One region of the Nonomuraea sp. NPDC050404 genome, then DNA from elsewhere that is predicted to be linked to it. Evidence: riboswitches for the same ligand, from Rfam matches in the RefSeq annotation. Region 1 holds a riboswitch; the other holds the start of a gene.
What was found. A riboswitch is a leader RNA that binds a small molecule or an ion and turns the genes downstream of it on or off. The one in region 1 is predicted to bind glycine.
Positions count from the first base shown of each region.

Region 2: linked by a shared signal. The riboswitch ahead of gcvP (aminomethyl-transferring glycine dehydrogenase) and the one ahead of gcvT (glycine cleavage system aminomethyltransferase GcvT) in region 1 are both predicted to bind glycine.

Region 1 covers NZ_JBFAKB010000012.1:188,320-195,277, reverse strand. Annotated here, with positions in the region: gene AB0I81_RS31925 (L-serine ammonia-lyase) at 1-939, opposite strand, end outside; gene gcvH (glycine cleavage system protein GcvH) at 994-1,380, opposite strand; gene gcvT (glycine cleavage system aminomethyltransferase GcvT) at 1,383-2,468, opposite strand; glycine riboswitch at 2,602-2,699, opposite strand; gene AB0I81_RS31910 (hypothetical protein) at 2,819-3,625, shown strand; gene AB0I81_RS31905 (gamma-glutamyl-gamma-aminobutyrate hydrolase family protein) at 3,630-4,325, opposite strand; gene AB0I81_RS31900 (3-oxoacyl-ACP reductase) at 4,336-5,100, opposite strand; gene AB0I81_RS31895 (aldehyde dehydrogenase family protein) at 5,108-6,451, opposite strand; gene AB0I81_RS31890 (glutamine synthetase family protein) at 6,455-6,958, opposite strand, start outside.
Region 2 covers NZ_JBFAKB010000001.1:608,468-615,425, reverse strand. Annotated here, with positions in the region: gene AB0I81_RS02725 (FHA domain-containing protein) at 1-137, shown strand, start outside; gene AB0I81_RS02720 (MerR family transcriptional regulator) at 190-843, shown strand; gene AB0I81_RS02715 (bifunctional nuclease family protein) at 978-1,448, shown strand; gene AB0I81_RS02710 (MerR family transcriptional regulator) at 1,596-2,216, shown strand; glycine riboswitch at 2,361-2,462, shown strand; gene gcvP (aminomethyl-transferring glycine dehydrogenase) at 2,640-5,471, shown strand; gene AB0I81_RS02700 (hypothetical protein) at 5,846-6,655, shown strand; gene AB0I81_RS02695 (hypothetical protein) at 6,705-6,958, opposite strand, start outside.

The DNA.
Region 1 (6,958 bases):
GTCGTCGGCGTGCGGGACGAAACGGTCGTAGTAGGTCAGGACGGCGGGGATGATGCCGGCGGCGCCGTTGGTGGGGGCGGTGACGATCCGGCCGCCGGCGGCGTTCTCCTCGTTGACCGCCAGCGCGAACAACATCACCCAGTCCATGGCCTGCAGCGGGTCCTTCTCGGAGTGTTCCGAGCGCAGGCGGCGGTGCATCTGGTTGGCGCGGCGCTTGACCTTCAGGCCGCCGGGCAGGACGCCCTCCTTGGAGATGCCACGGCGCACGCACTCGGACATGACGTGCCACAGGTGCAGGAGGCCCTGGCGGATCTGCTCCTCGTCGCGGCCGAAGGCGCGCTCGTTCTCCAGCATCAGGGCGGAGATCGACAGGCCCGTGTTGGAGCAGTGCTTGAGCAGCTCCTCGCCGGTGGTGAAGGGGTAGGGCAGCACGGTGTCGTCGGGCTTGATGCGGTCGGCGCCGGTGGCCTTCTCGTCCACGACGAAGCCGCCGCCGACCGAGAAGTAGACCTTTTCCCGCAGTTGCTCCCCCGAGTCCGTGTACGCGGTGAAGCGCATGCCGTTCGGATGCTCGGGGAGGGAGATCTTGCGTTCGAAGACGAGGTGCTCGCCCACGACGAAGGGGATCTCCCGGGCGCCGTACAGCTTGACGGTGCCCGACTCGCGCATCGCGGCGATGCGGGCGTCCACGGTGTCCACGTCCACCAGCTCGGGCTTCTCGCCTGACAGGCCGAGCAGGACCGCCTTGTCGCTGCCGTGGCCCTTGCCGGTCAGGCCGAGCGAGCCGTACAGGATGGCCTCCACGCGCGCCACCCGCTCCAGCAGGCCGTCCTCGTGCAGGCCGCGCACGAACTTGTGCGCGGCGGCCATCGGGCCGCCCGTGTGGGAGCTCGACGGGCCGATGCCGATCTTGAAGAGGTCGAAGACGCTGATCGCCATTGATGTGCGCCCTTCATGAGAGGCCGGGGCCCGGGTGGGGCCCCGGCGGGTACGTCAGGATTCGCTCGAGGTGAGCGCCGTGTACTCCTCCGGCGAGAGCAGGTCCTCGGCGTCGCCTGCCATACGGATCTTGAACATCCAGCCGTCGCCATAGGGGTCGCCGTTGACGATGCTCGGGTCGTCCGCGACGGCCTGGTTCACCTCGACGATCTCGCCGCCGACGGGCGCGTAGATCTCGTTCACGGACTTGGTCGACTCCACCTCACCGACGGAGTCCCCCCGCTCGACGCTCGCCCCGACCTCGGGGAGCTGCACGAAGACCACGTCACCGAGGGACGCGGCGGCGAAGGCCGTCACGCCGACGGTCACGGTAATGCCGTCGTCGAGGCCGGCCACCCACTCGTGCTCCTTGGTGTAGCTCAGCTCTTCAGGGATGCTCATGCTCACTTGTTCCTCCTGTAAAAGGGCAGCTCAACCAGGTCCATAGGTTCATGGCTGCCCCGGATGTCCACAGCCAGGCCTGAATCGACGCCCGCGTCCACGTACGCCATCGCGATGGGCTTTCCCAGGCTCTGGGAGGGCGCACCGCTGGTGACCTCGCCGACGACGACGCCGTCCTTGGTGACCGGGTAACCGTGGCGCGGCACCCGGCGGGTCCGCGCGACCAGGCCGACGAGCCGGCGTCGCGGCGGGTCGTCCTTGACCGCCTCGAGCGCCGACCTGCCGACGAAGTCACCCGGCTTGTCGAATTTCACCACCCTGCCCAGCCCCGCGTCGAACGGGGTGAGCTCCGCGCTCAGCTCGTTGCCGTACAGCGGCATGCCGGCCTCCAGCCTGAGCGTGTCGCGGCTGGACAGGCCCGCCGGCCTGAGCCCGTGCGGCTCACCGGCCGCCATGAGCGCGTGCCAGAGCGGCACCGCGTCCTGGTTCGCGACGAACAGCTCGAACCCGTCCTCACCGGTGTAGCCGGTACGGGCGATGAGCGCCCGCCGCCCGTCCACCACGCCGGGCAGGCCCGCGTAGTACTTGAGCCCGCCGAGGTCGGCGTCGGTGAGCGTGGCGAGGATCTCCTGCGAGCGGGGTCCCTGGACGGCGATCAGCGCGTACTGGTCGGAGCGGTCCTCGACGACCACGTCGTACGACTTCGCGCGATCGAGCAGCTCGGCGGCGACCTTCCGGTAGTTCGAGGCGTTGGCCACGACCATGAACTCCTCGTCCCCGAGCCGGTAGACGATGAGGTCGTCGAGCACCCCGCCGCGCTCGTTCACGATCATGGTGTACCTGGCGCGCCCGGGTGCCAGCGCGGACAGGTGGCCGACCAGGGCGTGGTCCAGCGCCTGGCCCGCCTGCGGCCCAGTCAGGAAGATCTCACCCATGTGCGAGAGGTCGAAGAGCCCGGCCGCCTCGCGGACGGCCCTGTGCTCCGCCGACTCGCTGCCGTAGCGCAGCGGCATGAGCCAACCGGCGAAGTCGGTGAGCGTGGCGCCGAGGTCCTCGTGGACGTCTCGTAGCGGTGTCGGTCGGGACATATGTCGCACCTCAGGACAGGAGTGGATGCCAGCATCCTCCCCCTCTGTCATGGATGCCTGAGAGCTTCACCCGACTTTTTGGCCGGACTTTCACCTTCGGCGAGGCCCCGCAGGCCTGCTTTCCAGAGGACACCTCGGCCGCGCGGTCCTTTGCCTTGAGAGGTTCGCGGGGAGGGCTTGCTCCTTCAGGGGCCCTGACCGGCTGCCAGGACACTCTCCCGCACGGATTCGTCGGTGATGTCCGCCAGCCTAGTGCTGTTACGGGTGTGTTGTCGCGTCGCGGGCGGGGTGAACCATTGCGGGCGCGCTGACGTCTTTGAGATATGCGTCGGTTGGCGATAGTGGTGGCGTTGTCCGCCGTTGCGTCCTGCGGTACGGAAGTGGCCCGCCCGCCCGAGCCGATCCGCTACACGGCGAGCATTCCCGTGCTCGAAGGTGACGGGCACGGGCCGCAGTTGTGCCCTGTGCTCATGACCTCGGACCCGCCCCAATGCCACGGCCCCGACGTCCTGGGCTGGGACTGGAGCAAGGTCGAGCACGAGTCGGAGCGCGGAGTGAAGTGGGGCACCTACCGGGTGACGGGCACCTGGGACGGTGCCCGGCTGACGCTGACTGAGCCGCCGGGCGAGCCGGACGAGCGGAAGCCGCCGAAGGAGGACGGGCTCGGGCTCGACACCCCGTGCCCCGCTCCCGAAGGCGGCTGGCGGGTCCTCGACCCGGCGCGGACCACGGAGAAGACCATGAACAGGGCGCTTGAGCGGGCGAGGACCGCCGACGACTTCGCCGGGGCCTGGCTCGACCGGCTGGCCCCGATGCCGCCGCACCCCGAGGAGCAGATGGAGGTCGACGCCGAGTCATATGTGATCAATCTGCGTTTCACCGGTGACCTGGCGGAGCGAGAGGGGTGGATTCGTGAGGTGTGGGGTGGCGCGCTGTGCATCACCGCCGGGCAGCGCACCGAGGCCGAAATGCTCGCCATCCAGCGGCGCCTGGAGGGGGTGAAGGACGCCGGCATCGTCTCGACCTCGGCCAATCCCATCACGGGCAAGGTCGTGATCGGCGTCTGGGTGGCCGACGACGGCGTGCGCGGCAGGCTGGAGGGCGAATACGGCGCGGACGCCATCACGGTCGAAGGGAGGCTCCAGCCGGTCGGGTGAGCGTTCAGCAGGCCCGTACGAGCGCCTCGAACAACGCGGAGTCCTCATTCACCTCCGGATGCCACTGCACGGCCATGGTGAACGTACCCGAGGCGTCCGCCTCCACGGCCTCGATCGTGCCGTCCCCGGTGGCAGCCGTGACGGTCAGGCCGGGGGCGAGGCGGTCCACGGACTGGTGGTGGTAGTGGGCGACCGTCACCGGATCCTCGCCAAGCGCCTTGGACAGGCGGGTGCCGGGGGCCGGGCTGACCGGGAGCCGTCCGAAGAGGCCGGGGCCCGGGCAGTGGTCGGTGGTGCCGACCACGTCGGGCAGGTGCTGGTGGAGGGTGCCGCCGAGGGTCACGTTGAGCACCTGGAGGCCACGGCAGATGCCCAGGTAGGGGAGGTCGGCGTCGAGTGCCGCCGCCAGGAGGGCGAACTCGGCCTCATCGCGAAATTTCCGGACATAGCCGCTGCGTTCGTGCGGCTCCGCGCCGTACCTGGCCGGATCTATGTCACCGCCACCGGCCAGGATCAGGCCGTCCAGCCGCCCGACCAGCTCGGCGGGCGCGCCGGCCGGCGGCAGCAGGACGGGCTGGCCGCCGGCGCGCACGACGTGCTCCACGTACGCGTGCGGCAGCAGCGACGCGGCCGTGTCCTGCCACACCGTGAACGAGGCGGACTCGACGTAGCAGGTGATGCCGATGACGGGACGACGCATGACCTGCCCCCTACAGCGGCGTGACGTAGGCGCCGGAGATGCCGCCGTCCACGAGGAACTCGCTGGCCGTGATGAACGAGGCGTCGTCGCTGGCCAGGAACGCCACCGCCGCCGCGATCTCCGACGCCTCGGCGAAGCGGCCCAGGGGCACGTGCACCAGCCGTCGTTGCGCCCGCTCGGGGTCCTTGGCGAACAACTCCCGCAGCAGCGGCGTGTCCACGGGACCCGGGCACAGGGCGTTGACCCTGATGCCCTCCCTGGCGAACTGCACGCCCAGCTCCCGCGACATCGCCAGCACCCCGCCCTTGGAGGCGGTGTAGGAGATCTGCGAGGTGGCCGAGCCCATGACGGCCACGAAGGAGGCGACGTTGATGATCGAGCCCTTGCCCCGGCGCCGCATGTGCGGGATGGCGTGCTTGCAGCACAGGTAGACGCTGGTCAGGTTCACCTCCTGGACGCGCCGCCAGGCGTCGATGCCGGTTTCCAGGATCGAGTCGTCGTCGGGCGGCGAGATGCCGGCGTTGTTGAAGGCGATGTCCACGCCGCCGTAGGTGTCGCAGGCCGTCTGGAACATCCTGACGACGTCATCCTCGCTGGTCACGTCGGCCCTGACGAACAGGCCGCCGACCTCGTTGGCGGCCTTGACGCCCGCCTCCTCGTCGATGTCCGCGCAGACCACCTTCGCGCCCTCCTCGGCGAAGCGCCGGGCCGTGGCCAGCCCGATCCCCCCGGCCGCGCCGGTGATGACCGCCACCCGATCCTGCAACCGCTGCATATCCCACTCACTCCGTCGAAATGAAGACGTTCTTGGTCTCGGTGAAAGCCGCGAGCGCGTCAGGGCCGAGTTCCCTGCCGAGGCCGGACTGTTTGAAGCCGCCGAACGGGGTCCAGTAGCGCACGGAGGAGTGGGAGTTGACCGACAGGGCGCCCGCCTCCACGGCCCTGGCCACGCGCAGCGCCCGCCCGACGTCACGGGTCCAGATCGAGCCGCTCAGCCCGTACGGGGTGTCGTTCGCGATCCGTACGGCCTGCGCCTCGTCCTCGAACCTGACCACCGACACGACGGGACCGAAGATCTCCTCGGTGAACGCCCGGTCGGTGAGCTCGGGGGTCAGCACGGTCGGCGGGAACCAGTAGCCCTTGCCCCGGGGGCAGTCGCCTTGCAGGTGGGGTGTGCCCTCGACGAAGCCGCGCACTCGGTCCAGATGCTCGGCGCTGATCAGCGGGCCCATCTCGGTGGCCTCGTCGAGGGGGTCGCCGACCACGACGCCGCGTACGGCCTTGGTGAGGCGGTGCATGAACTCGTCGTACACGCCGGCCTGGACGAGGATCCGCGACCTGGCGCAGCAGTCCTGCCCGGCGTTGTCGAAGACCGCATAGGGCGCGGTTTTCGCCGCTTTTTCGAGATCGGCGTCGGCGAAGACGATATTTGCGGACTTGCCGCCCAGCTCCAGCGTCACCCGCTTGACCTGCCGCCCCGCTTCGGCGGCGATCTCCTTGCCCACCTCGGTCGAGCCGGTGAACACGATCTTGGCCACGTCCGGATGCCTGACCAGATGGGCCCCCGCGACCTCCCCTGCCCCAGGCAGAACCTGGAGCACCCCCTCGGGGAGGCCCGCCGCCAGGGCCAGCTCGGCCAGCCTCAGCGCGGTCAGCGGAGTCCATTCGGCCGGCTTGACGATCACGGTGTTACCCGCCGCCAGAGCCGGTGCGACCCCCCACATCATGATCACCATCGGGAAGTTCCACGGCACGATGATCCCGACGACGCCCAGGGGCTCCTGGAACGTCACGTCCACGCCGCCGGGCACCGGGATCTGCCTGCCGTGGTTACGTTCGGGGGCTCCGGCGTAGAAGTGCAGCACGTCGCGTACGTTGCCGGCCTCCCACCTGGCGTTGCCGATCGTGTGCCCGGCGTTGGCCAGCTCCAGCCGCGCCAGTTCCTCGCCGTGGGAGTCCACCAGGTCGGCGAACCGGCGCAGCAGCCGCGCCCGGTCGCCCGGCGCCACCTCGCGCCAGGCCGCCTGCGCCTTCCTGGCACGCTCCACGGCCCGGTCGACCTCGGCCGGGCCGGCGAGCTCGACCTCGGCGATGACCTCTTCTGTGGCCGGATTGACGATCTTCATGACCTACATCCGCTCGAATCCACGGAACATCTCCCAGTCCGTCACCGCCGCGTCGAACGCGGCCAGCTCCACCCGCGCGTTGTTCGCGTAATGCGCCACCACGTCGTCGCCGAACGCCTCGCGGGCCTGCTTCGAGCCCTCGAACAGGGCGAGCGCGTCCCGCAGCGTGTGCGGCACCGTCTCGGCCCCCGAGGTGTAGGCGTTGCCGCCGTACGGGTCCTCCAGCGGCAGTTCGGCGTCGATGCCGTGCAGCCCGGCCGCGATCAGCGCCGACACCGCCAGGTACGGGTTCACGTCGCCGCCGGGCACCCGGTTCTCCACGCGCAACGAGCTTCCGTGGCCGACCAGCCGCAGCGAGCAGGTGCGGTTGTCCACGCCCCACTTGACGGCCGTGGGCGCGAAGCTGCCGGGGACATAACGCTTGTAGGAGTTGATGTTGGGCGCGTACATGAGGGTCAGCTCGCGCATGAGGGCGAGCTGACCCGCGATGAAGCGGGCGCCCAGCGG
Region 2 (6,958 bases), on a different contig from region 1:
TGCGCGACGTGGGCAGCCTCAACGGCACCTACGTCAACCGGGAGCGCATCGAGGAGGTTCCCCTGCACTCCGGAGACGAGGTGCAGATCGGCAAGTTCCGCCTTGTTTTCCTGATGCGGGGCAACTCCGGCGTATGAGCGAGCGCGGCGGGCGATCGATGGAGGCGGGAAGATCCATGCGGGGGCCCGCATGAGTTCTCAGGCGGCGCGCTCGCACATGAGCATCGGGGAGGTGCTCGCCCTGCTTCAGGGCGAGTTCCCCGATGTCACGATCTCCAAGATCAGGTTCCTGGAGGGCGAGGGCCTGATTGAGCCCGAGCGCAGCCCTTCCGGCTACCGTAAGTTCACCCATCTGCACGTGGAGCAGCTGCGCTTCATCCTCACCGAGCAGCGCGACCACTATCTGCCGCTGCGGGTGATCAAGGACAGGATGGCCGAGAGCTTCGGCCGTCCCCGCGCGGTGCAGCAGGCGCAGGAGATCAGGCTCAGCAGGGCCGAGCTGCTGGAGGCGGCGGCCATCGACGAGGAGACGCTCGCCGAGCTGGAGGACTACGGCCTGCTGACCCCCGTGGCCAGGCGCTACGACGAGGAGGCGCTCAAGGTGGCCCGCACCGTGGGCGCCCTGGCCCGCTTCGGCCTGCACGCCCGCCACCTGCGGGCGGTCAAGGCGGCGGCCGAGCGCGAGGCGGGCCTGGTCGAGCAGACCGTCGCCCCCATACTGAAACGGCGCCGTCCCGGGGCCATCGGCGAGGCGGACGAGGTCGCCAGGGAGCTGTCCACGCTCCTGCTCGACCTGCACGCATCCCTCGTGCGAATCGGTGTGCGATCGGTCCTTGGGCGCTGAGACCGTGGCGAGCTGGGAGGCGGAGGCACATTCCAGGCCCGCCGGGTGTTACGTTGAATTGCGAAGCCAAGTCAGCAGAAGCGATGATCGAAGAGAGCTGTGCCGGGTGACCGGTCAGGAATACGGAGCAGCCCGTGTTGCAGATGGAGGTCGTGGGCGTTCGAGTTGAAATGCCCACAAATCAGCCGATCGTCTTGCTCAAGGAGGCACACGGGGAGCGGTTCCTTCCTATATGGATCGGCATGACGGAAGCCACGGCCATCGCCCTGGCCCAGGCGGAGGAGCCGCCGCCGCGGCCGCTCACCCATGACCTCTTCCGCGACGTGCTGAGCGCCCTGGGCGTCGGCCTGCGCGCGGTCAACATCGTCGCCCTGCGCGACGGCATCTTCTTCGCCGATCTGGTGTTCTCCAACGGCGTGGAGGTGAGCGCGCGGCCGTCCGACTCGATCGCGCTCGCCCTGCGCACGGGGGCGCGCATCTTCGCCAGCGAGGAGGTCGTCCAGGAGGCCGGAGTCATCATCCCGGACGACCAGGAAGACGAGGTGGAGAAGTTCAGGGAGTTCCTTGACACGATCACTCCCGAAGACTTCGGCAGGGCGGGGTAGGTATTTCAGTGCATTTACGCTTCACGACGCGCCGAGCCGGATCGTTGACTGAGCATGGTCACGGTCCTACGGTGCAAGTGAAACCCGTGGTCGCCCTTTGCGTACCCCCAGATCAGGCCACGGGATGAGAGAAAGCCGGAGGTCCGCGTGGCGGTCAGCAGCGGCGAGGGAAAGACGGCCGGCCAGGAAGATCCGGTGCGGCGCGAGAGCGCGCGGCAGCGTGCCGGAGAGCAGGGTCTGCTCTTCGACGAGCAGCCGGCGGCGGTCCCGGACGACATCGGATACCGCGGGCCGACGGCCTGCGCCGCGGCCGGCATCACCTACAGGCAGCTCGACTACTGGGCGCGCACGGGCCTGGTGGAGCCGACGATCAGGGCCGCGCACGGCTCGGGCTCCCAGCGGCTCTACAGCTTCCGCGACATCCTGGTGCTCAAGGTCGTTAAGCGGCTGCTCGACACCGGAGTGTCGCTGCAGCAGATCCGCACGGCCGTGCAGCACCTGCGTGACCGCGGGGTCGCCGACCTCGCGCAGATCACGCTCATGAGCGACGGCGTCAGCGTCTACGAGTGCACCTCGGCCGACGAGGTGATCGATCTGCTCCAGGGCGGCCAGGGCGTGTTCGGCATCGCGCTGGGCCGGGTCTGGCGAGAGGTCGAGGGCTCCCTCGCGGAGCTGCCGGGGGAACGCGCGGCGGTCGAGGACAGCGTCCCGGCCGACCACCCCGCTGACGAACTCGCCCGCAGGCGCCGGGCCCGCCGTTCCGGCTGACCTCCGCCCGATCCCGTGATCCTGCCCGGCGCCACGCGTACGGGCAGGCGCAGCCATGAGGACGATGGGGCAGGAGGTGGGGCGTGGGGCCCCTCCAGAACGGCATTCGCGGCTTAAGGTAGTAATCTAGGACAGCAAGGCTGACGACCCCGTGCGGGAGAGTCCTCGAGGGCCACCGAGCCCCCGGGGCGCCGAAGGAGCAAACCTCCCCGGAATCTCTCAGGCACCCTGTACCGCTCGGGCGAGGCAACTCTGGAAAGCAGGCGCACCCGCCAGGCGCGCCTCACCGACGGTGCAAGCCCCACCGGGGGTGAAGCTCTCAGGTCGCGGACGGCCGTCACGGCGCCGCGCTGACAGAGGGGGAGATCCGGCACTCGTCCGCGCCCTGGCGCCGGTCTCCATAAGCCTCGGGAGGCACACCCCATGACCGATCTGTCAGCTCCGCCGTTCTCGTCCCGGCACATCGGCCCCTCGGAGGCCGAGCAGCAGCGCATGCTCGAGGCCGTGGGCTTCGAATCCGTCGCGGACCTGGTGGCGGTGGCCGTGCCCGAGGCCATCAGGGCCAAGGACCGGCTCAAGCTGCCGCCCGCGATCGGCGAGGCCGAGGCCATCGCCGAACTGCGCGCCCTGGCCGGGCGCAACCGGGTGCTCACCTCCATGATCGGCCTGGGCTACTACGACACGGTCACGCCCGCCGTCATCCGGCGCAACCTGCTGGAGAACCCGGGCTGGTACACCGCCTACACCCCGTACCAGCCGGAGATCTCGCAGGGCCGCCTGGAGGCGCTGCTGAACTTCCAGACCGTCGTCTCCGACCTGACCGGCCTGCCCGTCTCCGGCGCGTCCCTGCTGGACGAGGCCACCGCCGCGGCCGAGGCCATGACGCTGGCCCGCCGGGCGGGCAAGTCCAAGAGCGATGTCTTCGTGGTGGACGCCGACGCGCTGCCGCAGACCAAGGCCGTACTCGCCACCAGGGCCGAGCCGCTGGGCATCACGCTGGCCGAGCACTCACTGGACGGCGAGCTGCCCGAGTGTTTCGGCCTGCTCGTGCAGTATCCGGGCGCGTCCGGGCGGCTGCGTGACTTCCGCGCCGTGGCCGCCGCGGCGCACGAGGCCGGCGCGCTGGTCGTGGCCGCCGCCGACCTGCTGGCCCTGACGCTCGTCACCGCCCCCGGCGAGCTGGGCGCCGACATCGCGGTCGGGTCCTCGCAGCGGTTCGGGGTGCCGTTCGGGTTCGGCGGGCCGCACGCCGCGTACATGTCCGTACGCGAGGGGCTGCAGCGCCAGCTCCCCGGCCGCCTGGTCGGCGTGTCCGTGGACGCCGACGGCGACCCCGCCTACCGCCTGGCCCTGCAGACCCGCGAGCAGCACATCCGCCGCGAGAAGGCCACCAGCAACATCTGCACCGCCCAGGTCCTGCTCGCCGTCATCGCGGGCATGTACGCCGTCTACCACGGCCCCGAGGGCCTGGCCGGCATCGCCCGCCGCGTGCACCGCCACGCCACCGCCCTGGCCGGCGGGCTGCGGGAGGCGGGCGTGCAGGTCGTGCACGGCGAGTTCTTCGACACCGTGCTGGCCCGCGTGCCCGGCCGCGCCGCCGCCGTCGTGGCCGCCGCCGCCGAACGGGGCGTCAACCTCTGGCGGCGGGACGAGGACCACGTCCTGATCGCCTGCGACGAGAAGACCGGGACCGCCGAGGTGGCCGGGGTGCTGGCCGCCTTCGGCGCCGCCGGGACCGCGGTGGACCCGGAGAGCGCCCCCGACGCGCTGCCGGCCTCGCTGGCGCGCGAGGGCGAGTACCTGACCCACCCGGTCTTCCACAACCACCGCTCCGAGACCGCGATGCTGCGTTACCTGCGCAGGCTGCAGGACAAGGACATCGCGCTCGACCGTTCGATGATCCCGCTCGGCTCCTGCACGATGAAGCTGAACGCGACCACCGAGATGGAGCCCATCACCTGGCCCGAGTTCGCCGCCATCCACCCCTACGCGCCCGATGAGCAGGCCGAGGGCTACTGCGAGCTGATCGGCACGCTGGAGGACTGGCTGGCCGAGGTGACCGGCTACGACGCCGTCTCCATCCAGCCGAACGCCGGCTCGCAGGGCGAGTTCGCCGGGCTGCTGGCCATCCGCGCCTACCACCGGGCCAAGGGCCAGGGTGAGCGCGACGTCTGCCTCATCCCGTCCTCCGCCCACGGCACGAACGCCGCCAGCGCCGTCATGGCCGGCATGCGCGTCGTGGTCGTGGCCTGCGACGGCGAGGGCAACGTCGACCTGGCCGACCTCGACGCCAAGATCGACAAGCACCGGGACGCGCTGTCGGCGATCATGGTGACGTACCCGTCCACGCACGGCGTGTACGAGGAGAGCATCACCGAGGTCTGCGCCAAGGTGCACGACGCCGGCGGCCAGGTGTACGTGGACGGCGCCAACCTCAACGCGCTGGTCGGGCTGGCCAAGCCCGGCGAGTTCGGGGCCGACGTGTCCCACCTCAACCTGCACAAGACCTTCTGCATCCCGCACGGCGGCGGCGGCCCCGGCGTCGGCCCGGTCGCGGTCCGCGCCCACCTGGCCGCCTACCTGCCCGGCCACCCGCTGCACAACGGCACCCCGGTCGGGCCCGTCTCCGCGGCCCCCTACGGCTCGGCGGGCATCCTGCCGATCTCGTGGGCCTACGTCAGGATGATGGGCGCCGAGGGCCTCACCGCCGCCACCGAGCAGGCCATCCTGTCGGCGAACTACCTGGCCAGGCGGCTGGCCCCGCACTACCCCGTGCTGTACACCGGCCGCGGCGGCCTGGTCGCGCACGAGTGCATCATCGACCTGCGGCAGATCACCAAGGAGACCGGTGTCAGCGTGGACGACGTGGCCAAGCGCCTCATCGACTACGGCTTCCACGCGCCGACCATGTCCTTCCCCGTGGCGGGGACGCTGATGATCGAGCCGACCGAGAGCGAGGACCTCGGCGAGCTCGACCGGTTCGTGGACGCGATGGTCGCCATCCGCGGCGAGATCGCCAAGGTGGCCGCCGGTGACTACGACAGGACCGACAACCCGCTGCGCAACGCGCCGCACACGGCTGAGGCGGTCAGCGCCGACGAGTGGCCGCACCCGTACGCGCGCAGCGAGGCGGCCTACCCGCTGCCCTCCCTGCGCGACGGCAAGTACTGGGTGCCGGTGCGCCGCATCGACCAGGCCTACGGGGACCGCAACCTGGTCTGCTCCTGCCCTCCGCTGGAGGCGTACGAGGACTGAGAGCCTGCGGCGTGGGGGCCTCGTCACTTCGTGTACGAGGATTGAGAGCCTGCGGCGTGGGGGCCTCGTCACTTCGTGTACGAGGACTGAGAGCCTGCGGCGTGGGGGCCTCGTCACTTCGTGTACGAGGACTGGGATCGCCCGCCGGCACGGCGTTCCGGAGGCTGACACGCGCGGGCGCGGGGGTGGCGACCGGCCGCTCCCGCTCCGTCGTGCGGCGCCCCGCCCGGGGGCGTTCCGGCTGGTTGTGGCGTGAGGGTCGCGCCGGTCCTCCCGGCGGGCGGGATCGGGGCCAGGCCCAGGGCGTCAACTGAGCAGACATGATCGCCAGAAGTCGTTAGGCTTCGGTGCGACCGTCGCCCCAAGGAGCTCTCTTGACGTCCTCAGAGCTGGAGACCCCGCCCCTCGACACCGCCCGCCTCCTGGCGGAACGCGGTGACCTCGAGGCCGCCGCCGCGATACTGGGCGAGCTGGCCGCGGACCCGGAGGGCCCCGACAGGGCGCAGGCGGCCGTGGGGCTCGCCGTGGTGCTCGAACAGCGCGGCGACGTGGAGGCCGCCAGGGCCGCCGCCAGGACCGCGCTGGCCACCGGACACCCCGAGTACGCCGCGCAGGCCGCCTGCCACCTGGCCCAGGGGTTCGAGCGGGAGGGCCGCGAGGAGCAGGCCAGGGCCGCCTGGCAGGCCGTCCTGGGGGTCGGCACGGCGGAGTACGTGCCGCTGGCCCATCTCGCGCTGGCCCGCCTGGCCGTGGCCGCCGAACACCCCGAAGAGGTGGAGAAGGAGCTGCGCGCCGCCGTGCGGGCCGGTCTGGAGGCGGGCGACGAGCGGATCGCGGCGCACGCCGCGCAGCAACTCGCCGAACTGCTGGTGGAGCACGGGGAGCCCGGTGAGGCCGCTGAGGTGCTCCTGGACGCCCTGGAATTCGCTCCCGAGGACGAAGTGCCGGGGCTGCGGGTTCAGCTCGGCATCGCGCATCTGGAGCTCGCCTGCGCGGAATTCGCCGGCTGCGTGGAGGGCGGGGCGGACCCGCAGACCAACGCGCTGGCCATCGAGCTGCTCGCGCGCACCCTGCCGCTGCGCGGGCGCGCCGAGGACGCCGAACGGGTCTGGACGTACGGGCTGGGGCACGGGGACGAGACGCTGGCCGCCGAGGTGCTGCTCCGCTACCAGCGTGATACCTGATCCGGAACGCGTGACGGGAGTGGTCCCGGGCCGGATGGTCTGATCGCTCTCAGGGGCGTCTCATGATGACCGCGGCGGCGGCCACGTTGACGAGCACGATGGACAGCCAGGCGATCACCAGCCCGAAGGGCCCCGCGCTGGCCGAGACGGCCGTCAGGGGTATGCCGATGCCCAGCGAGCCGAGCACGATCGGGACCATCGGAGCGGTCGGATTGGGCCTCTTGCGCGGCATCGCCCCGTGATGGTGGAGCTCGGCCTGCACACGGGCCGCGATGGTGGCGTCGAGTCGCTCGACGAAGGAGT